DNA from 4 places in the Variovorax sp. M-6 genome. Region 3 is predicted to be linked to each of the others. Evidence: predicted binding sites of a transcription regulator. Region 3 holds the regulator's gene; each other region holds the start of a gene.
What was found. The regulator LexA, encoded in region 3, represses DNA repair genes until DNA is damaged. The targets are predictions, from matches to a motif close to ACTGTATNNNNATACAGT.
Positions count from the first base shown of each region.

Region 1: the regulator LexA is predicted to act here: its motif matches at 3,736-3,753, upstream of AB4Z46_RS31925 (ATP-dependent helicase).
Region 2: the regulator LexA is predicted to act here: its motif matches at 3,068-3,085, upstream of imuA (translesion DNA synthesis-associated protein ImuA).
Region 4: the regulator LexA is predicted to act here: its motif matches at 2,457-2,474, upstream of recA (recombinase RecA).

Region 1 is NZ_JBFREQ010000045.1:29,535-34,997, reverse strand. Features, by position in the region: gene AB4Z46_RS31945 (dipeptide ABC transporter ATP-binding protein) at 1-58, shown strand, start outside; gene AB4Z46_RS31940 (ABC transporter substrate-binding protein) at 73-1,695, shown strand; gene AB4Z46_RS31935 (5'-methylthioadenosine/adenosylhomocysteine nucleosidase) at 1,692-2,450, shown strand; gene corA (magnesium/cobalt transporter CorA) at 2,569-3,555, opposite strand; gene AB4Z46_RS31925 (ATP-dependent helicase) at 3,766-5,463, shown strand, end outside.
Region 2 is NZ_JBFREQ010000004.1:263,765-269,227, forward strand. Features, by position in the region: gene AB4Z46_RS07110 (error-prone DNA polymerase) at 1-799, opposite strand, end outside; gene AB4Z46_RS07115 (DNA polymerase Y family protein) at 792-2,069, opposite strand; gene imuA (translesion DNA synthesis-associated protein ImuA) at 2,254-3,054, opposite strand; gene AB4Z46_RS07125 (aldo/keto reductase) at 3,209-4,144, shown strand; gene AB4Z46_RS07130 (alpha/beta fold hydrolase) at 4,141-5,019, opposite strand; gene AB4Z46_RS07135 (DODA-type extradiol aromatic ring-opening family dioxygenase) at 5,077-5,463, opposite strand, start outside.
Region 3 is NZ_JBFREQ010000032.1:1,352-6,814, forward strand. Features, by position in the region: partial or broken gene AB4Z46_RS27790 (type IV pilus assembly protein FimV) at 1-340, shown strand, start outside; gene AB4Z46_RS27795 (MFS transporter) at 330-1,502, opposite strand; gene AB4Z46_RS27800 (D-2-hydroxyacid dehydrogenase family protein) at 1,499-2,506, opposite strand; gene AB4Z46_RS27805 (hypothetical protein) at 2,631-2,969, opposite strand; gene lexA (transcriptional repressor LexA) at 3,116-3,790, opposite strand; gene AB4Z46_RS27815 (asparaginase) at 3,865-4,854, shown strand; gene AB4Z46_RS27820 (hypothetical protein) at 4,859-5,275, shown strand; gene AB4Z46_RS27825 (DUF6152 family protein) at 5,293-5,463, shown strand, end outside.
Region 4 is NZ_JBFREQ010000011.1:45,012-50,474, reverse strand. Features, by position in the region: gene AB4Z46_RS14720 (MFS transporter) at 1-790, shown strand, start outside; gene recX (recombination regulator RecX) at 808-1,272, opposite strand; gene recA (recombinase RecA) at 1,283-2,395, opposite strand; gene AB4Z46_RS14705 (MarR family winged helix-turn-helix transcriptional regulator) at 2,540-3,025, shown strand; gene AB4Z46_RS14700 (response regulator) at 3,155-3,829, shown strand; gene AB4Z46_RS14695 (sensor histidine kinase N-terminal domain-containing protein) at 3,914-5,323, shown strand; gene AB4Z46_RS14690 (sporulation protein) at 5,320-5,463, opposite strand, start outside.

The DNA of each region.
Region 1 (5,463 bases), on a different contig from region 3:
CGAGAAGTTCCTGCCTGCCGATGTGTCCCCGCCCGCGTTCGCGCGGCCTCAACCCTGAAGGAGTCGAACGACATGCCCATCACCTCCCACCTCTCGCGTCGCCTGCGCGCGGCCACGCTGCTGGCACCGGCGGCCGTCGCGCTCGCCTGCGGCGCCGCGTCGGCCAAGACGCTGGTCTACTGCTCCGAGGGCAGCCCCGAGAACTTCTACGCGGCGGTGAACACCACGGGTACTTCCTTCGACGCCACCACGCAGGTCTACAACAACCTGGTCGAGTTCGAGCGCGGCACCACCAAGGTCGTGCCCGGCCTGGCCGAGAGCTGGACCATCTCGCCCGACGGCACCGAGTACACCTTCAAGCTGCGCCGCGGCGTGAAGTGGCACAACACGGCCAAGAGCTTCAAGCCGACGCGCGACTTCAACGCCGACGACGTCATCTTCATGATGGAGCGGCAGTGGAAGGACAACGACCCCTACTTCAAGGTCACGAGCCCGAACCACTCCTACTTCAACGACATGGGCATGCCCAAGCTGCTGAAGTCGATCGACCGCGTCGACGACTACACCGTGAAGTTCGTGCTGAACAAGCCCGAGGCGCCGTTCCTGGCCAACCTGGCGATGCCCTACGCCGGCATCCAGTCGAAGGAATACGCGATCGCGATGCTCAAGGCCGGCACGCCCGAGAAGATCGACCAGGACCCGATCGGCACCGGCCCGTTCTACCTGGTGCAGTACCAGAAGGACGCGATCGTGCGCTTCAAGGCCTTCCCGCAGTACTGGGGCGGCAAGGCCAAGATCGACGATCTGATCTTCGCGATCACGCCCGACGCCTCGGTGCGCTGGGCCAAGCTGCAGAAGGGCGAATGCCACGTGATGCCCTACCCGAACCCGGCCGACCTCGACGCGATCCGCAAGGACCCGAACGTGCAGGTGCTCGAGCAGGCCGGGCTCAACGTCGGCTACCTGGCCTACAACACGCAGAAGAAGCCCTTCGACGACGTGCGCGTGCGCAAGGCGCTCAACATGGCGATCAACAAGAAGGCCATCATCGACGGCGTCTACCTGACGACCGGCGTTGCCGCCAAGAACCCGATCCCGCCGACCATGTGGTCCTACAACGATGCCATCAAGGACGACCCCTACGACCCCGAGGCCGCCAAGAAGCTGCTCGCGCAGGCCGGCTATCCCGAAGGCTTCACCACCGACCTGTGGGCGATGCCTGTGCAGCGGCCCTACAACCCGAATGCCAAGCGCATCGCCGAGCTGATGCAGGCCGATCTCGCGAAGGTCGGCGTCAAGGCCGAGATCAAGTCTTTCGAATGGGGCGAATACAGGAAGCGCATGCAGGCTGGCGAGCACCAGATGGGCATGCTGGGCTGGACGGGTGACAATGGCGATCCGGACAACTTCATGTACACCCTGCTGGGCTGCGCCTCGGCGCAGTCGAACGGCAGCAATGTGGCCAAGTTCTGCTACCAGCCCTACGAGGAGCTGGTCGTGAAGGCCAAGAACGTCCCCAAGCAGGCCGAGCGCGAGGCGCTCTACAAGAAGGCGCAGGTGATCTTCAAGGAGCAGGCGCCCTGGTTCACGATCGCGCATGCGGTGCAGCTGAAGCCGGTGCGCAAGGAAGTGGTCGACTTCAAGCTCAGTCCCTTCGGCCGCCACACTTTCTATGGAGTCGATATCAAGCAATGACGATCGCCGTGGTCGCCGCGATGCACGAGGAGCTCGGTGCACTGCTCGCGCAGATGCCCGACGAGCAGCGCGTGCAGGTGGCGGGGCGCGACTTCTGGGTCGGGCACCTGCACGGGCAGCCGGTGGTCGCGGTGCTGTCGCGCATCGGCAAGGTCGCGGCGGCTCTCACGGCCACGGTGCTGCTCGAGCGCTTCAAGGTGCGCGCGATCGTCTTCACCGGCGTCGCCGGCGGGTTGGCGCCGGGCGTCCGGGTGGGCGACGTGGTGGTCGCCACCAAGCTGCTCCAGCACGACCTCGACGCCTCGCCGATCTTCCCGAGGTACGAAGTGCCGCTGACCGGCCACGCCCGTTTCGCGGTCGACACCGCGATCGGCGATGCGCTCGCGGCGGCGGCCGCCGAGGTGCTGCGCGACCCGGTGGGCCTGCTGGGGCCGCAGGTGGTCGAGGACTTCGGCCTGGCGGCGCCGAGGGTGCATCGGGGGCTGCTGGTGAGCGGCGACCGCTTCGTCTCCACCGCGGCCGAAAGCGCCGTGCTTCGCCGCGACCTGCCCGACGCGCTGGCGGTCGAGATGGAGGGTGCCGCGGTGGCCCAGGTGTGCCACGACTACGGCGTGCCCTTCGCGGCGGTGCGCACCATCTCCGATCGCGCCGACGACGAGGCGCACGGCGATTTCACGCGCTTCGTCTCGGCGGTCGCGAGCCGCTACAGCCTGGCGCTGGTCGATGCCTGGCTGGCAACGCTGCCGGCGCAATAAGAACCAGGCCCCCCGGGCCACTCTGTTCGGGGGCTCCCGCGGCACCGGCTCTGCCGGGCCGCTGGGTGCGCCCCTTGAGGGGGAGGCGGCTACACGGAGCGAGCAAGCAACGGGGTGGTCACTTCAACCAGCCGCGCCGGCGGAAGTACCACATCGGGACCAGCGCGCTGGCCATCATCAGCACGATCGCGAAGCCGTAGCCATAGCCCCAGTCGAGCTCGGGCATGAACTTGAAGTTCATGCCGTACACGCTCGCGATCAGCGTCGGCGGCAGCAGCGCCACGCTTGCGACCGAGAAGATCTTGATGGTCTTGTTCTGGTTGATGTTGATGAAGCCGACGGTCGCGGCCATCAGGAAGTTGATCTTCTCGAACAGGAAGGCCGTGTGGTTGTCGAGCGACTCGATGTCGCGCAGGATCTGCCGCGCCTCCTCGAACTGCTCGGCATTCAGCATGCGGCTGCGCATCATGAAGCTGACGGCGCGGCGCGTGTCCATCACGTTGCGGCGGATGCGCCCGTTCAGGTCCTCCTGGCGCGCGATCAGGCCCAGCACCTCGCCGGCCAGCTCGTCGCTGACGTTGCCCGACAGTACCTTCTTGCCCGCCGACTCGAGTTCGTCATAGATGTTCTCGAGCGTGTCGGCCGAGTACTCGGCATCGGCGTCGAACAGCTTCAGCAGCACTTCCTTGGCGTCTTCGATGAGCCCCGGCGCCCGCCGCGCGCGCATGCGCAGCAGGCGGAACACCGGCACGTCCTCGTCGTGGATCGAGAACAGCACGCCGCAGCTGCGCAGCTCGGCGTTGTGCTGGTTGAGGATGAAAGCCACGCGCACCGAACGCGGGTTCTCGTCGTCGTCGATCAGGAAGTCGCTGCGGATGTGGAGTTCGCCGTTGTCTTCCTCGTAGAAGCGCGCCGACTCCTCGATGTCCTCGTCCATCGCGTCCTCGGGGATCGACAGGCCGTAGTACTGCTTGATCCAGCGCTTTTCCTCGACCGTGGGCGATTCGAGATCGACCCAGATCGGCTGGAACTTGGAAAGCTCTTCGAGGGCCTCGATCTCTTCCTGGACGAGGCGGCCGTTGGCAAGCGTGAAGATGTTGAGCATGGCTCACTCCCGTGAAATGTCTGGCGGTTGGGCGAGGGGTGTGGGCGCTTTCAATTCCCTCGCCGACGACGCGTCAGAGGGGAAGTGAAAGCTGCCGAGACGGGTCGATTTCCATGCGGGAGTCTCCGGTTGCAGCGAGGCGCGATTATGTCATCCGGGTTGTGACGGCTCCGGCCTGAAACTGGACGGACATACAGTACAGTTGCGGCGATGCAGCGCGTTGCGACACCCCTTTCCCCCGGCGCCGCGAGCCAGGCCGAACGGCTGGCGGAGGCGCTCGCGAAGCTCAACGACGCGCAGCGCGCCGCGGTGCTGCACGGCGTCGACGCCGCGCTCGAACCGGCGCAGCAGGACCCTCGGCCGCTGCTCGTGATCGCCGGCGCGGGCTCGGGCAAGACCAGCACGCTCGCGCACCGCGTGGCGCACCTGATCGCCGGCGGCGCCGACCCGCAGCGCATCCTGCTCCTGACCTTTTCGCGCCGGGCCGCGCAGGAGATGGAGCGCCGCGCGGGCCAGGTGCTGGTGCGCGTACTCGGCCTGGCTTCGCAGACACCGCCGGCGCTGCCCTGGGCCGGCACCTTCCATGGCATCGGCGCACGGCTGCTGCGCGAGTACGCGGCGCAGATCGGCTTGAGCGAGAACTTCACGATCCACGACCGCGGCGATGCCGAGGACCTGATGGGGCTGGTGCGTCACGACATCGGCCTGTCCTCCATGGCCCGGCGCTTTCCGCAGAAGGGAACCTGCCTCTCGATCTATTCGCGCACCGTCAACACCTGTGGGGTGCTCGCCGAGGTGCTGAAGCAAGCCTTTCCCTGGTGCGCCGAATGGGAGAGCGAACTGAGGAAGCTGTTCGGCGCCTATGTCGAGGCCAAGCAGCAGCAACAGGTGCTCGACTACGACGACCTGCTGCTGTACTGGTCCGCCATGGTGGCCGAGCCCGCGCTGGCGGCACAGGTCGGCCAGCGTTTCGACCACGTGCTGGTCGACGAGTACCAGGACACCAACCTGCTGCAGGCCGCCATCCTGCGCGCCCTCAAGCCGGACGGGCGCGGCCTGACCGTGGTGGGGGACGACGCGCAGTCGATCTACTCGTTCCGCGGCGCCACCGTGCGCAACATCCTCGACTTCCCGCAGCAGTTCAGCCAGCCTGCGCGCGTCGTCACGCTGGAGCGCAACTACCGTTCGACGCAGCCGATCCTCGATGTGTCCAACGCCGTGATCGCGGCCGCCGCCGAACGCCATGCCAAGACCCTCTGGACCGACAAGCCCTCGGCCGGACGCCCGCAGCTGGTGCTGGTGCCCGACGAGGCCCAGCAGGCGCGCTTCGTCGCCGAGCGCGTGCTCGCGCACCGCGAGGGCGGCCTCGCGCTGAAGTCGCAGGCGGTGCTGTTCCGCACCTCGAGCCACAGCGCCGCGCTCGAACTGGAACTGGCGCGGCGCAACATTCCTTTCGTGAAGTACGGCGGCCTCAAGTTCCTCGAGGCCGCCCACGTGAAGGATCTGCTTGCGGTGCTGCGCTTCGCGCAGAACCCGCGCGGCCGCATGGCCGGCTTCCGCGTCACGCAGATGATCCCTGGCATCGGCCCGGTCACCTCGGCGCGCCTGCTCGACGCGATGGCGGAGGCCGCCGATCCCGGCGCCGCCGTGCAGGCCTTCGTGCCGCCGGCCGCGGCGCAGGTCGAATGGGCCCGCTTCGCCGCCATCTACGCTGCCCTGCGCGATCCCGCGCTGGCCTGGCCGGCCGACATGGATCTTGCGCTGCAGTGGTACATCCCGCACCTGGAGCGGCTGCACGACGATGCCGGCCCGCGCCGCGGCGACGTCGAGCAACTCGCGCGGCTGGCCGCCGGCTACGCCTCGCGCGAGCGCTTCCTGACCGAACTCACGCTGGACCCGCCCGAAGCC
Region 2 (5,463 bases), on a different contig from region 3:
CGCATTCGGCCACGGTCCTGCCTTCGCGCACCGCGGTCAGCACGTCGTGCAGCGGCTTGCGCTTGCGCGAATGCATGTGGACGTCGCCGGCCGCCACGAGCGGCACGCCGGCACGCCGGCCGGCTTCGAAAAGCGTGACGAACCAGAGGTCGTCGTCGAGTTCGTTGAGCATCTCCAGGGCCAGCCAGAGGCTGCCTTCGAACAGCGCCCTGGCGGCCATCAGGTCGCCGTGCAGCGCGTCGGCATCGACCGCCTCGCCGGGCTTGCGATCCGGCACGAAGAGAATCTGGCAGTGCTGCAGCGAGGCCACGTCGCTGTGCGCCCAACTCACGCGGTACTCGCCCTTGGGCAACTCGGTGTTGCGCGCCGCAGTGATGAACTCGCAGAGGTTGCCCCACCCTTCGAGGTCATTGGCGATGACCACTAGCCGGAAGCGCTCGAAGCGGAACTCGCTGCCGAACAACAGCCGGAAATCCGGATTGCGCGGGATCGGCGGCTCCTCGGGATGATCGCGCTCGTAGACGTCCAGCTTGGCAGGCAGTTCGCGCAAGCCGACATAGGCACGCACCACGCCGGCCACCGAACACTCGTCGGTGATCGCGAGCGCCGCATAGCCCAGCTGGTAGGCGCGCTCCACCAGGTCTTCGGGCGTCGATGCGCCGCGCTGGAAGCTGAAGTTCGTGAGGCAATGCAGCTCGGCATAACCCGGCAGGCCCGGCGCCGGCCTGGGGCGCTGCGGCAGCGCGTGCACCTTGGCAGGAATGCGGGCACGGAGTTGCTTGTCGCTCAGTTCAGGCATAGAGCCCCTGCAGGAACCAGCGTACTTCGCCGGCAGCGAAGCGGACGGCGGAGCGTTCGCGAAAGATCCAGACCAGGCCCGCCTCGGGGCTCTCAGCGATGTAGTAGTCGCGCACGGCAGGCCGGCCGCCATCCTGCACATGGCCCCACCAGCCGGCCTCTATCCGCTGAGGCCCGATCAGCCGGCGTAGCGGTCCCCGGTAGCAGGGACGCTCGCCGTCCATTTCGAGGCGCAGGGGTTCGGGCAGCAGCCATGCGGGATAGAGCGCATCGGGCTGCTGCTGCGACGGCAATGCCGATGCGGCCTCCTTCCCGTGCAAGGCAGGCCGCCACGCCTGCATGCGCTCCGCGCGGTGGTCGGCCTGCGCCGCGGGCACCAGCACCTGGTGCGGGCCGAGCCGCGCACTGAGCCGCTCGACCAGTTCATGCAGCTTGTCGCCCTTGCGGTTGTCCTCGGGCAGGAAGCTCGTGCTCGCGCCGGCCCAGGGCGTGGTGTCGAGCGTGCGCAGGCGCAGCCAGCTCGCGGGCGCGGCCAGCGTGGTGAGCGCGAGTTTCTCGGCCATCAGGCGGCGCAGGTGCGCCATGTCCTGCGTCGGCTGGGCGGTGCGCACCACGATCTGCTGGTGCGGCGGCAGGTCGATGCCGTTGAAGCGCTTGAGGTCGAGCGTCCATTGCAGTTCGAGCGACACCGCGCCGCGCTGCCGCGCGCGCAGCCAGATCTGCAGCGCCGTGAGCAGCCGGTTGGCCGACCACATGAGTTCGCTGGCGCCCTCGGCCAGCGCCGGCAGCTCCAGCTTCTGCTCGAACACATCGGGCAGCGTGAGCCAGCGATGGCTTTCGGGACGCAAGCCCCACGCCTCATCGAGCGCCGCGCGCAGTTCCTTGCCGAAGCGGCGCGCGAGGCCGCCGCGCGGCAGCGCCGCCACCTCGCCCCAACTGCGGCAGCCCAGATGCGCCAGCACATCGAGGTGATCGCGCGCGGCGCTCAGCGTGTCGAGCGGCAGGCCTCCCGGCAGATCGGCCGGAGGCCGCTGGCCGCGCACGAACATCCGCAGCCGCGCGAGCGCCACCAGGCTGGTCGCGCCCTGCACCTGCCGCACGCGCACCGGCGCGGGGTTCAGGCTCGCGATCTGGCGCATCAAGCCGAGCCGGCCGCCCCACAGCCGCTCGCAGGCGGACACCTCGAGCAGCAGGGCTTCGTCGACCCAGGCGACGCGCGGCGTGAACTGCAGGGCCCACCAGCCGAGCGCTTCAGCGGACGGAGGCAGCACCTCGGCCTCGGGGTCAGACCGGCGCCGGGCCGCCCCAAGGCGGTCTGCGGCCCCCTCGGGGGGCAGCGAACCACACTCAGTGGGGAGCGTGGGGGCCTCAGACCGGCGCCGGGCCGCCCCAAGGCGGTCTGCGCCCCCCTCGGGGGGCAGCGAACCACACGCAGTGGGGAGCGTGGGGGCCAGTTCAAGCGGCCACTGCAATGCGATCCAGTGCATGTCGCTTTCCCTCCTGCTGGAAGTCGATGCGCACCACCGTTGCCCTTTCGACCTCTTGCGGAACGCCCTCCTGCAGCCGGCGCAGCTTGCGCCGCAACTGGCTCGCGGCGAGCAGCGCCGTCATGCGCTCGCTGCGCGCCGGCAGCTGAATCGGCGAGGCCAGCGGCGGGCCGCGGCGCTTGAGGATATGGACGTCGATCTGCGCGCGGTCTTCCTCGCAGGTGGCCAGTTGCAGCCGCAATCGTGCGGGCGAGGTGGACGCGGCCGCCGTTGCAGGCCGGAACACGAACAGCAGCGACTCGTGCTGCGCAGCCGCCAACTGCAGCCGCCGCAACTCGCCCACCCGGGCCTGCGGCAGCCATGCCAGCACGGCGGCGACGTCGGCGCAGCGCAGCGCCTGTTCGCAGGCCCAGAGCCGCGCGGCCGACGCCTCGCAGCGGATCCATAGCAGCGATTCGACCGGGAGACCGCCCGCCGCCAGCGAAGGGCCGAAGGGCTCGTGGGGCGCGCCGATCAGCGCCACGGGGCCGCTGGCGCCCTGCACGGCTTGTGCGAGCGCAGGCAGCAGCAGTTGCCACGAATGGGCCTCGGGAGAAGACTGCAGCAGCTCGGTCATCGCCCCGACCGGCCAGCCGCCACCGGGCAACTGGGCATCGAGCGCGGCATGGCCGGTGCCGACGACCTGCGCGTCGGCCACGCCCAGCTCATCCCCGCGCCATATCTTGTGGCGCGCGGAAGAGGAAAAAGAGTCGAGGGAAGGAAGGCCCATGATGGATCGGATAACTGTATTTTTATACAGTATTCTTGCGGTCCGCCAGCGTTTTTTATTTCATGCTGACTTGCGCGCAGGGGCATTGGCGCGAGTCTCCAGTCAATCGGTCACCATGTCCGCCCACAGATGTCAGCCGGCCCGAGCCTTCCCCATGTCCACCGCGCCCGTCCTCACCCGCAGCCAGTTGCTGCGCCTGGGCGTCGCGCTGTCGTTCTGTGCCACGTTGCCGATGCGCGCAGCAGCGCAAACCCAGGAGGCCAAGCGCATGAACACCCGCCCCATCCCCGCCACCCGCGAAGCCCTGCCCGTGGTCGGCTGCGGCACCTGGATCGGCTTCGACGTCCCGCCCGCCAGCGCCGAATACCAGCGCCTTCCGGGCGTGCTCGATGCACTGTTCGCCGCCGGCGGCACGGTGCTCGACAGCTCGCCGATGTACGGCCGCTCCGAGGCCGTGACCGGCGACTTGCTGGCCGCGTCGCACCGGCGCGCCAGGGCCTTCCTCGCCACCAAGGTCTGGACGCCCGGCCACGATGCCGGCATCGCGCAGATGGAACAGTCCTTCGAGCGCCTGCGCACCGATCGCATCGACCTGATGCAGGTGCACAACCTGCTCGACTGGCGCATCCACCTCAAGACCCTGCGCGGCTGGAAGGACCAGGGTCGCGTGCGCTACATCGGCGTCACGCACTACACCGCATCGGCCTATGCCGAGGTCGAGGCGGTGCTGCGCGCCGAGAAGCTCGACTTCCTGCAGATCAACTATTCGCTCGATCAGCGCGAGGCGGCCCAGCGCTTGCTGCCGCTGGCGGCCGAGCGCGGCGTGGCCGTGGTCGTCAACCTGCCCTTTGGCGGCGGCGGCCTGCTGCGCCAACTGCGCGACAAACCCCTGCCCGGCTGGGCCGCCGAAATCGGCTGCACGAGCTGGGCGCAGGTGCTGCTCAAGTTCGTGCTGAGCCACCCCGCCGTGACCTGCACGATTCCCGGCACCAGCCGGCCGGAGCACATGGCGGACAACGCCGCGGCCGGATCAGGTTCGTTTCCGGACGCGGCCTTCTGGCTGCGCCATGAAGCTTCGCTGCGACCCTAAGCCAGGAATCGCAGCAACGCCGCGTTGACCTCGTCCGCCCGCTCGAATTGGGCCCAGTGCCCCGCCCCCTCGATCACCACGCCTTCGCGCCCCGGATGACCCGCGACGAGCTGCGCCACCACCGACCGCGCCTCGGCGGTCACGTCGTGCTCGCCCCACAACAGCAACTGGCGCCCGCCGATCGCATCCAGCGCGGCCTGCAGCCCACCGGCCAGCGAGACTTCCTTGCTGCGAAAACGCGTGCCGTGGCAGGAGATGTCGTGGATCGCGAAAGCCAGCGCATCGATCGCGGCCCGGTCGTGCAGCATCAGCGCGGCGAGGTTGTGCAGCAGCGCGGCGCGCTCCTGGTCGCGGTCCTCGGCGGCGCGCCAGTTGACCATCTCCACCGTCATGCGCCGCAGCGTGCCGTGACCGCCGCTGCCGACCAGCGCCAGGCGCCGGATGCGGCCGCGGCGCTGGCCGAACCTGGCGGCGATCAGGCCGCCGAACGAAAAGCCGCCAAGGTCGATCTCGGCCTGCGCACCGACCAGGCCGTCCAGCGTTCCGGACAGCGCGTCGAGCAACGGATCGACCGCCGCCTGGCCTGCCAGCGGCTCTGAGGGCGCGTCGGATTCATTGAAGCCCGGGAGGTCGGGCAGCCACAGCGTGCGCGAGGCCGACAGCGCCTCGACGTTGCGCAGCCAGTGCATCCAGCTGCCGTGGCCGCCATGCAGCAGCACCAGCGGCGGCTGCGTGGCGTCGTCGCCGAAGCGGCGCCAGCGCACGCGCACGCCGTCGTGCACGGCATCGTGGTGGGTGGACAGCGCGTCGATGCGCGCGATCAGGCCGAGAGCGTCGGCTTCCGCCTGGGGATCGAAGGTCGAGAAATAGGGCACCCGCGGATTGTGCCGCGCGTCGCCCCCTCGGCGTTCATTCGCAAGCGGCCGGGCGGCTCATGCTGCGGCTTTGCCGAAGCGGAAGCTCGACACCGAAATGCCGCCCATGAACGCATCCTCGTGATAGATGCGCTCGCCGGCCTCGCCTTCGGCGGCACCGACCGCGACCATCAGAGGGATCAGGTGCTCTTCGCGCGGATGCGCGATGCGCGCCGCGGGCGCCGCCGACCAGTGCAGCAGACGCTCGACGCGATCGCCGGGCGCCGCATCGACCACCGCCTCGTCGAGCCAGTCGTCGAAGGCCTTCGACACATCGCGCGCCTGCGGACCGAAGTTGCGCAGGTTGTGATAGCTCAGGCCGCTGCCGACGATCAGCACGTTCTCGTCGCGCAAGGGCGCGATGGCACGGCCCAGCGCGATGTGCTCGGCCGGATCGAGCCCGCG
Region 3 (5,463 bases):
GATCGAAGCCGAGGCCCCGCCGGCGGCCGTGGCAGCGGTGCCGCCGCCCTCGATCTATGGCTCGATCGACCACGTCATGCATGACGACACCGTGCTGGATCCGGGCACGCAGGCGCTGGTGCCGATGGCGGCCCCCGTCACGGCTGCCCCGCCGTACCTCCGACCCGATCTCGAGATGGACCTTGGCGTCTTCGACAAGACCGCCTATGAGACCCTGCCGGCGCCGATCGAGCCGCCGAAGCCACCGGCGCCCTCCAGCGATCCTCACGTGATCGATTTCGACCTGTTCGATCCCAGCACCGAGGCGGAGATCGCTCCGCGGCCGATCATCAAGCGCTGAAAGCGGGTGCGCGGCGCTGCGCACGGTCCACCGCCGCGCTCAGGGCGATGGCGAGCAGCACGGTGGCCAGGCCGACCCAGTTCATCCAGGCGACGGCGTCGTGGGACAAGAGCCAGCCGCCGGCTGCCGCGCCGATCGCTTGGCCGACGTAGATTCCGGAGCTGTTCAGCGCCACCGAGCCTGGCGCGAGCGCCGGCGACAGCGAGACCAGTCGCGCCTGCTGGGCCGAATTGGCGGCGAAGCAACCCAGGCCCCAAGGCATCAGAACCAGCGCCAGCGTCGCGAAGGTGATCGCCAGCGGCCACAGCAGCAGGCTCAACGCGATCAGCGCCGTCGTCACCAGAACCATGCGCGGCGCACCGATCCGGTCGATGTAGCGACTCACGACCATGTTGCCCACCAGGCCGCAGACGCCGAACCAGGCCCACATGAGACCCATCTGGGTCGCATCGGCGCCCAGGCTCTGCCGGACGATCGGCGCGAAGTAGCTGAAAAGCACGAACTGGCCCGCCCCCTGCAGCGCGGTCACCGAGACCACGCCCATCAGCAGCGGGCTCCTGAAGACGCGCCCCCAGGCTTCGCGCGACAGGGCGGCAGGGCGGATGCCCGAGGGCAGCTTGAGCCAGACCCAGGCCGCGCTGGCGATCGAAAGCGCCGCGATCAGGCCGAACGCGGCTCGCCAGCCGAAATGGCCACCCACCAGCGCGCCGATCGGAAGGCCCAACACCGACGCCATCGACCAGCCGAGAAAGACGAAAGTGACGGCTCGGCCGCGCTGTTCGGGCGGGACCAGCAAGCCGGCGCAGGCAGCCGCCTGCGCGGTGAACACCGCCGGCGCGACCACGGTCAGCATGCGCACCAGCAGCAGCCCGCCGAAGCTCGGCATCAGCGTCGCCAGCAGGTGGCCGGCGGCATACCACAGCATGGTGCAGGCCAGCAGCAGGCGGCGGTCCCAGCCCGCCACCACCGCCGCCAGCAACGGGGCGCCCAGGCACATCACGATCGCGCCCGCGGTGATCAACTGGCCGGCCGTGGCCGCGCTGACCTGCAGGGAGTGGCTAAGTTCGTTGAGCGTGCCGGGCACCACCATCACGCCGGTGCCGATCACGAAATTGCCTGCCAGCAAGGCCCACAGGGCAGCCGGCAGCGCAGGCCGCTTCAACGGCGGACCTGCAGCGCGCCGGGGTTGACGATGTTGGTGGGGTTGCCCTTGATGAAGCTGACGACGTTGTCGAAAGCCTGACCGAAGTACATCTCGTAGCTGTCCTGTTCGACGTAGCCGATGTGCGGCGTGCAGATGCAGTTCTCGAGGCGCAGCAGCGCGTGGCCCTGCAGCGGCGGCTCGCTCTCGAAGACGTCGATCGCCGCCAGCCCGGGCCGGCCGCGGTTCAGTGCCGCCAGCAACGCATCCTGCTCGACCAGTTCGGCGCGCGAGGTGTTGACGAACAGGGCGGTCGGCTTCATGCGCGAGAGGTCCTCGAGCGTGACCAGGCCCCGCGTCTCGTCGGTCAGCCGCAGATGCACCGACAGCACGTCGGCCGCGGCAAAGAAGGTCTCGCGGTCGGGCGCCACCTGGAAGCCGTCGGAGCGTGCCTTGGCGCAACTCTGTTCGCGGCCCCAGATCACGACCTGCATGCCGAACGCCTGACCGTAGCGTGCCACCAACTGGCCGATGCGGCCATAGCCCCAGATGCACAGCGTCTTGCCCTTGAGCACCGAGCCGAGGCCGAAATTCGGCGGCATCGAGGCCGATTTGAGGCCTGCCTGCTGCCAGGCGCCATGCTTCAGGTTGCTGATGTACTGCGGCAGCCGACGCATCGCGGCCATGATCAGGGCCCAGGTCAGTTCGGCCGGCGCCAGCGGCGAGCCCGAGCCCTCGGCCACCGCGATGCCCTGCTCGGTGCAGGCGTTGACGTCGACATGGCTGCCGACACGGCCGGTCTGCGAGATCAGCTTGAGCTTGGGCAGCTTCTCGATCAGTTGCCTGGAGATCTGGGTGCGCTCGCGGATCAACACGATCACGTCGGCGTCCTTCAGGCGCACCGAGAGCTGGCCAATGCCCTTGACCGTGTTGGTGTAGACCTTGGCCGCATAGGCGTCGAGCTTGGAGGCGCAGTTCAGCTTGCGCACCGCATCCTGATAGTCGTCGAGGATCACAATGTTCATGGCGTGCCATTGTGCCTCGCACGACCGGGATGCTGTGTCGGCGTATCTCGCTTTGTCTGCTGCGTCGGCCCGGATCGCGGGCGTCTGCTCGACACAGGCCCCGGCGCCCGCCTTGCGAGCAGGCTCAGTGCATGTGGGCTGGCCGAGGCATGGCCTCGGCGGCCTCCAGCGCAACCAGGCGGTCGAGCTCCGCGCACACATCCGCCATGCGGCCCGAGATCACCACGCGACCGGCAGCCCGGCCCGGCTGTTGCGCGTCGACCGTCCGGACGACGCGCAGAGGGCGAACCGGCGCACCCGCAGCCGCCGGAGCACCCTGGCGAAGGGCGCAGCTGGGACGCACGCCGACGTAGCGCAGGCCCGATGACAGGGTGCGGCCCGAACCGCGCCGTGGCATCCAGCGATTGGCCAGCGATTGCAGCGGCGTCAGAAGACCAGCGATGCTGAGGAGAGCGATTCCCATGTGAACTCCAGAATAGTCAGAGGTTGAACACAGGCAGGATTGCTTTCATCGGCTTCGACAGGGTGATGGCTCCATGCCATACGCCCGCCACCTGTCGCGGCCGGATCGGGTGCGCATGCGTGATCGCAGGCGCGGAACTTGCCGGCTTACATGAGCATCGTGTTGCGGATCAGGCCGACCGCCAGCCCCTCGATTTCGAAGGGTTCGCCGGGCTGGACGACGATGGTGGGGTAGTCGGGGTTTTCGGCGTGCAGCTCGATGACCTGCTTGTTTCGCTTGAGGCGCTTGACCGTGACTTCGTCGCCCAGCCGCGCCACCACGATCTGGCCGTTACGGGCTTCCTTGGTGGCCTGAACCGCGAGCAGGTCGCCGTCCATGATGCCGGCGTCGCGCATGGACATGCCACGCACCTTGAGCAGGTAGTCGGGTTGGCGCTGGAAGAGGGTGTTCTCGACGTAGTAGGTCTGGTCGACGTGTTCCTGGGCGAGGATCGGCGATCCGGCGGCGACGCGGCCGATCAGCGGCAATGCCAGCTGTGCCATGCCGGGCAGGGACAGCGAGAACTGGTTGTTGCGGGATTCGTTGAGGGAGCGCAACGCGTCGCCCTTGAGTCGGATGCCGCGCGAGGTGCCGCTCACGAGCTCGATGACACCCTTGCGCGCCAGCGCCTGGAGATGCTCTTCGGCCGCATTGGCCGACTTGAACCCCAGTTCGGCGGCGATCTCGGCCCGCGTGGGGGGCGCGCCGGTGCGTGCGATGGCGCTCTGGATCAGATCCAGAATCTGCTGCTGGCGGGCTGTAAGCTTGACTGCGAACTGCATGATGACTCCTGACGGGGTACTGGCTAAACGTCCAGTACCTGTATTTTTAACCAGTTTTCAAAAGTTGGCAAGCCATGGACCCCATCTCCGTGAACCGTGAGCGCCGCGTGATCGTCCTCGGGACCGGCGGGACCATCGCCGGCCGTGCCAGCGCTGCGAGCGACAACATCGGCTACACCGCCGGCGAGGTCGGCGTCGCCGATCTGCTGCAAGGCATCGGTGCGCCGCCCGGGATCGGCCTCGAGGCCGAGCAGGTGTCGCAGGTCGACAGCAAGGACATGGGCTTCGCCATCTGGCGGACGCTGGCGCAGCGCTGCGCCCACTGGCTTGCGGAGCCCGATGTGGCCGGCATCGTCATCACGCACGGGACCGACACGCTGGAGGAGACCGCGTTCTTCCTCCAGTCGGTGCTGGCACCTTCGAAGCCGGTGGTCCTGACCTGCGCGATGCGGCCGGCGAGCGCACTGGCCCCCGACGGGCCGCAGAACGTGCGCGACGCCATCGTCGTCGCCGCCACGCCGCAGGCGTGCGGCGTCGTCGCCGTCTGCGCGGGGACCGTACACGGCGCCCTCGAGGTCCGGAAGGTCCACACCTACAGGCTCGATGCCTTCGACTCCGGCGATGCCGGCCCGCTGGCCTATGTCGAGGAAGGCGCGGTGCGCCAATTGCGGTGCTGGCCTGCGGCCGACCCGGCCGCCCGAACCGTCTTCGATCGCATCGCGGACGCGGCGACCTGGCCCCGCGTCGAGATCCTCGCGAGCCATGCCGAAGCGCGCGGCACCCTCGTCGATGCGCTGCTCGAGGAGCGTCGGCGCGGCGCCGTCGAGCCGGTGCAGGGGATCGTGCTGGCCGCAACCGGCAACGGCACGCTGCACCACGCGCTGGAAGCCGCGGCGCTGCGGGCGCAGGCCGAGGGTGTCGCGGTGGTGCGCGCGACGCGCTGCGCCGAAGGGCGGATCCTGCCGAGGCCCGGCCAGAGCCTGCGCGATGCCGGGACGCTGAGCCCGGTCAAGGCGCGCATCGCGCTGATGCTCGAGCTGCTGGTGGCCGGCCCCGCCGCCTGACCCCATGCTCGACGCGCTGCGCACGATCCCGTGGGCCTATCCGGCGCTGGAGGTCGTGCACATCGTCGGCATCGCGTTGCTGCTGGGCAATCTGGTGGCGCTCGAGGTGAGGGTGTTCGGCCGTGCGGCCGCCTTGCCGATCTTGGGGCTGGCCCGGCTGTCGCTGACCATCGCGCTGACAGGCTTCGCGCTCGCGGCAGCCAGCGGATCGCTGATGTTCGCCACCCAGCCGGCCGAGCTGCTCGCCAACCGCGTGTTCCTGGTGAAGATGGGCCTGCTGCTCGTGGCCGGCTGCAACGCGCTGTGGTTCCACGGTCGCCGGTCGCTGGCCAAACTTGACCTGCTGGCGCGGATACAGATGTTGTCGTCCACTGCGATCTGGCTGGCCGTCGTGTTCTGCGGCCGCTGGATCGCCTACTGAACGAAGGAGCCTTCCGCATGAAACGTCGCAGCCTGATGTTCGCCGTTGCAACGCTGCCTGCAGCGATGCGGTTGGCCTGGGCCCACCATGGATGGAGCAGTTTCGACCAGGACCGGCCGCTCTACCTCGAAGGCAAGGTGGTGCGCGCGCGCTGGCAGAACCCGCACGCCGAGCTGGTGATCGAAATA
Region 4 (5,463 bases), on a different contig from region 3:
CGGCTACCAGGGTTGGCAATGGCTGTTCATCGTCGAGGGGATCCCGTCGGTGCTCGCGGGCCTGGCCGCCTGGTTCGTGCTGAGCGATTCGCCCGCCAAGGCCAAGTGGCTGAGCGCACAGCAGAAGACGCACGTCCAATACGAGCTGTCGGCCGAGGCGGCGACGCTCGGCCCGCGCGAACACAGTTTCATGGCTTCGCTGCGCGACCCGCGCATCTGGGTGCTGATCCTGATCTTCTTCTGCATCGTGGCTGGCAATGCCACCCTGGTCTATTACGGCCCCAGCATCGTGCGCGAAGTGGGCATCACGGACATCAAGACGCTGGGCTGGGTGATGGCCGGCATCTATGCCTGCGGCTGGCTGGGCATGATCGGCAACGGCTGGCTCTCCGACCGTGCCAAGGAGGTGCGCTGGCACACGGCCGTGGCCGCCGGCATCGGCGCGCTGGGCCTGCTGCTCACGGCCTACTTCCTGGGACAGAAAAGCCCGATGGGCGTGATCCTGTCGCTGGCCTTGTCCGCCGCCGGCACCATGGGCTCCATCCCGATCTACTGGCAGATTCCCAGTCGCTATCTTTCCGCAACCGCGCTGGTGGTGGGCGTGGCGGTGATCAACTCGATCGCCAACCTGGCCGGGTACTTCGCGCCCCAGTTGCTGGGCGCCCTGAAGACCGCCACCGGACAGTATGCGCAGGGCCTCACGATGATCGCGGTGGTGCAGTCCCTGGCCACGATCCTGGTGCTGGTGTTCATCTCGCGCGAGAAGGGCCGCACCGAAGTGCCCGTCTGAAGCCAGGCGTGGGGGGCTCAGTCGGCCTCGTTGCCGGCATCGACGGCTCCGCGCAGGATCTTCGCGACGATCGCGCTGGAGAAACCGCGCGACAGCAGAAAGCGCGACTGGCGGGCCCATTCCTTCGCATCCGCGGGCGATGCCGTGAAACGACGGCGCCACACCTCGAGGGCGCGCGCCGATTCGCTCTCCTGCAGCCCCGCCACCGCCTCGGCCACCGCCTCGGGCGCGATGCCCTTGTGCAGCAGTTCCTGGCGGACCCGGGCGGCGCCCATGCGGGCCGCGCGCTGGTGCAGCACTGACTGCACCACCCTCGCCTCGCTGATGAAATCCTTGGCGGCGAGTTCGTCGAGGGCGTGGGCCAGGGTGCCGGGCTCTTCCTCGTATTTCTTGAGCTTGCGCTCGAGTTCGGCGCGCGAGTGCTCGCGCTGGCTCAGGAGACGAAGGGCACGGCCTTTGAGGGACGGGGCACTGAAGGCCATGGCACCCGGTTTACTTCTTGTCGGCCTTGTCGGCCTTCTCCGGCTTGTCGGCCTTCTCGACCGGTGCGTTGGCGTTTTCGATCGCCTCGGCCAGCAGCGGAATGCCCAGCGATTCGCGCACCTTGTTCTCGATTTCGCGCGACAGCCCGGGGTTCTCGCGCAGGAATTCGCGCGCGTTGTCGCGGCCCTGGCCGATCTTCTCGCCGTTGTAGGCGTACCAGGCGCCGGACTTGTCGACGATCTTGGCATTGACGCCCATGTCGATGATCTCGCCCTCGCGGCTGATGCCCTCGCCGAACAGGATGTCGAACTCGGCCGTCTTGAAGGGCGGGCTGACCTTGTTCTTGACCACCTTGACCTTGGTCTCGTTGCCGATCGCCTCGTCGCCCTTCTTGATGGTGCCGATGCGGCGGATGTCCAGCCGCACCGAGGCGTAGAACTTCAGCGCGTTGCCGCCGGTGGTGGTTTCGGGCGAGCCGAACATCACGCCGATCTTCATGCGGATCTGGTTGATGAAGATGACCATGCAGTTGGTCTTCTTGATGGTGGCGGTGAGCTTGCGCAGCGCCTGGCTCATCAGGCGGGCCTGCAGGCCGGGCAGCGAGTCGCCCATCTCGCCTTCGATTTCGGCCTTGGGGGTGAGCGCGGCGACCGAGTCGACGACGATCAGGTCGACCGCACCGGAACGCACCAGCGAATCGACGATTTCGAGGGCCTGCTCACCGGTGTCGGGCTGGCTGATCAGCAGGTCGGAGAGGTTGACGCCGAGCTTCTGGGCGTATTGCACGTCGAGCGCGTGCTCGGCATCGACGAAGGCGCAGGTGCCGGCCTGGCGCTGCATCTCGGCGATGACCTGCAAGGTGAGCGTGGTCTTGCCCGAGGATTCCGGGCCGTAGATTTCGATCACGCGGCCGCGCGGCAGGCCGCCGACGCCGAGCGCGATGTCCAGGCCCAGCGAGCCGGTGGAGACCACCTGGATGTCTTCGAGCGCCTCGCCCTCGCCCAGTCGCATGATCGTGCCCTTGCCGAACTGCTTTTCGATCTGGGCCAGCGCGGCCTGCAAGGCCTTGGCCTTTTCGCTGTTGGGGACCGAGATGCTGGTGCCTTTGACGAGTGCGTCCATGTGAGAACTCCTTGAATATCAACGGGTTGCGGGAAATTCATCCCGCTGCTTTTAATTACAGGCTGGATGCTTGAACAGTAGTGTAGAGGCGTATTGGCCCAGGCAAACCTCATTTTTAGTCAGTTTGCTTTACTATCGACCCCCATGACCGGCACGCAATTTCCGATCGACCACGACGCCTGGCGCCAGACCCACCTGGGCCGCCTGCTGGGCCACGCGATGCGGCGCTTCGACGAGCGGGTGCTGGCGTTGATGGCGCACGACGCCGAGGTGCCGCTGGCGCTGTCGAACCTCGCGGCGCGCGCGCAGGTGAGCGCCGCCCACATCCACATCACGCGCCATCTGGCCCGCGACGGCTCGCGGCTGACCGAACTGGCCGAGCGGGCCGGCATGACCAAGCAGGCGATGGGCGCACTGGTCGACCAATGCGAGGCCTGGGGACTGGTGCAGCGCGGGCCCGATCCGCTCGATGCGAGGGCGCGGCAGGTGCTATTCACCACCGACGGCCTGGCTTGGCTCGAGGCCTTCCGCAATGCCGTCGCGCAGGCCGAGGATGAGTTCCGCGCCAGCGTCGGCAGCGAGATCGCCACCGTGGTAACCATTGGACTCGAGGCGTACACGGCGGCCTAGAATCTGAAGGGGCTTGGCGCGACCAAGTCCAGGAACCCCGCGGAACCGGCTCCGCCGGGCCGCTGGGGTTGCCCCCGGAGAGGGGGTGCAGAGCCACACGAAGTGGGCGAGGCTGGGGGTGAGCCTAGTATGCGAATTCTGATTGCGGAAGATGACCAGGTTCTGGCCGATGCCCTGCTGCGCAGCCTGCGCACCTCGGGTTCGGCGGTCGACCACGTGGCGACCGGCTCGCAGGCCGATGCCGCGCTGATGACCAACAGGGAGTTCGACCTGCTGATCCTCGACCTCGGCCTGCCCAACATGCACGGCCTCGAGATCCTCAAGCGGCTACGCGCCCGCGGCTCGCAACTGCCGGTGCTGGTGCTGACCGCGGCCGACAGCGTCGAGGAACGGGTCAAGGGTCTGGACTACGGTGCCGACGACTACATGGCCAAGCCCTTCTCGCTGCAGGAACTCGAGGCGCGGGTGCGCGCCCTCACGCGGCGCGGCATGGGCGGCACCAGCAACGCGATCAAGCACGGCCCGCTGGTCTACGACCAGGCCGGGCGGGTCGCGACCTTCGACGGCAAGATGCTCGAACTGTCGGCGCGCGAGCTCGGCCTGCTCGAGGTGCTGCTGCAGCGCGCCGGACGGCTGGTGAGCAAGGACCAGCTGGTCGAGCGCCTGTGCGAATGGGGCGAGGAGGTGAGCCTCAACGCGATCGAGGTCTACATCCACCGCCTGCGCAAGAAGATCGAGAAGGGGCCGGTGCGCATCGCCACGGTGCGCGGGCTCGGCTATTGCCTCGAGAAGATTCCCTCGTAGCCGGTCCCGCTTCGTCCGGCCAGACGCTTGGTAAAACTCTTTCAGCGCGCGCAGCGCTCTCTCTTCGGCGAGATCCTCGATTGGATGCTCACGCCGCTGCTGCTGCTGGTGCCGGTCAGCATCGGCGTCACCTGGCTGGTGGCGCAGGGCATCGCCAACGCGCCTTTCGACCGCGCACTGGAGTCCAACATCCAGACCCTGGCCCGGCTGGTCGACGCGGACAACGGCCAGATCAAGTTCGTGCTGCCGCAACCGGCGCGCGAGATCCTCGGCAGCGACGATATCGACCAGGTCTACTACCAGCTGCTCGACGGCCACGGCACGCTGCTGAGCGGCGAGCGCGATGTGCCGTTCCCGGGCTCGGACGACCCGCCTGTACCGGGCGTGGTCTACCTGCGCGACGGCCAGATGCACGGCCGCAAGGTGCGGATCGCGTCGCTCTGGGTCGCCGGCAGCACGCCCGATGCGCCGTTCGCGCTGCTGCAGGTGGCCGAGACGCGCGAGAAGCAGTCGGTGCTGGCCACCGAGATCATCAAGGGCGTGCTGCTGCCGCAATTCGCGATCCTGCCGTTGGCGGTGCTGCTGATCTGGCTGGCGCTGGTGCGCGGCATCAAGCCGCTGTCGGTGGTGGAGGCGCGCATCCGCGAGCGCAAGCCCGGCGACCTGAGCCCGCTCGACGAATCCTCGGTGCCGCTCGAGGTGGTGCCGCTGGTGCTGTCGGTCAATGACCTGCTGAGCAAGCTCAACGACTCGATCGGCACCCAGAAACGCTTCCTGGCCGATGCCGCGCACCAGCTCAAGACGCCGCTGGCGGGCCTGCGCATGCAGGCCGACCTGGCGCAGCGCGAGGGCGCCAATGCCGACGAACTCAAGCAGTCACTCAAGCAGATCGGCCGCGCCAGCGTGCGCGCCACGCACACGGTCAACCAGCTGCTCTCGCTGGCCCGCGCGGAGGGCAGCGGCGCCAACATCGGGCGCCAGCCCTGCGACCTGGCCCGCCTCACGATCGAGGTGGTGCGCGAGGCCGTGCCGCGAGCCATCGACAAGCGCATCGACCTGGGCTACGAGGGCGCGGAGGCGGGCTCGCCCGGCGTGGTGTTCGAAGGCAACCCGACGCTGCTGAAGGAACTGGTGCGCAACCTGGTCGACAACGCGATCAACTACACGCCATCGGTGCCCGAGCGGCCCGGCGTGATCACCGCGCGGGTGCTGGCCGACCCCTTCGGCCACATCCTCGTGCTGCAGGTCGAGGACAACGGCCCCGGCATCGCGGAGCACGAGCGCGAGCTGGTGTTCGAGCCCTTCTACCGGGTGCTCGGCAACGAGGCCGACGGCTCCGGCCTGGGGCTGCCGATCGTGCGCGAGATCGCGCGCCAGCACTTCGCGGTCGTGCGGCTGGAAGACGCGCACCCGGGCCAGCAGCCGCCGGGGACCCTGGTGAGCCTGCGCATCGATGCCAATCCGCACGCCCGGGACCGCGTAGGGTCCGGCTAGGGTTTGGCAGGGGGCGTCTTGCGGATCTGCAGCATCTGCGGCCGGACCTGCTGCTGGAGGCGCTGCGGCTCGGTCTCGCTGAAGCGCGCGGGCTCGGCGCCGAACAGGGCGAGCGCGCCGCGAGTCCAGGCGAAATAGCC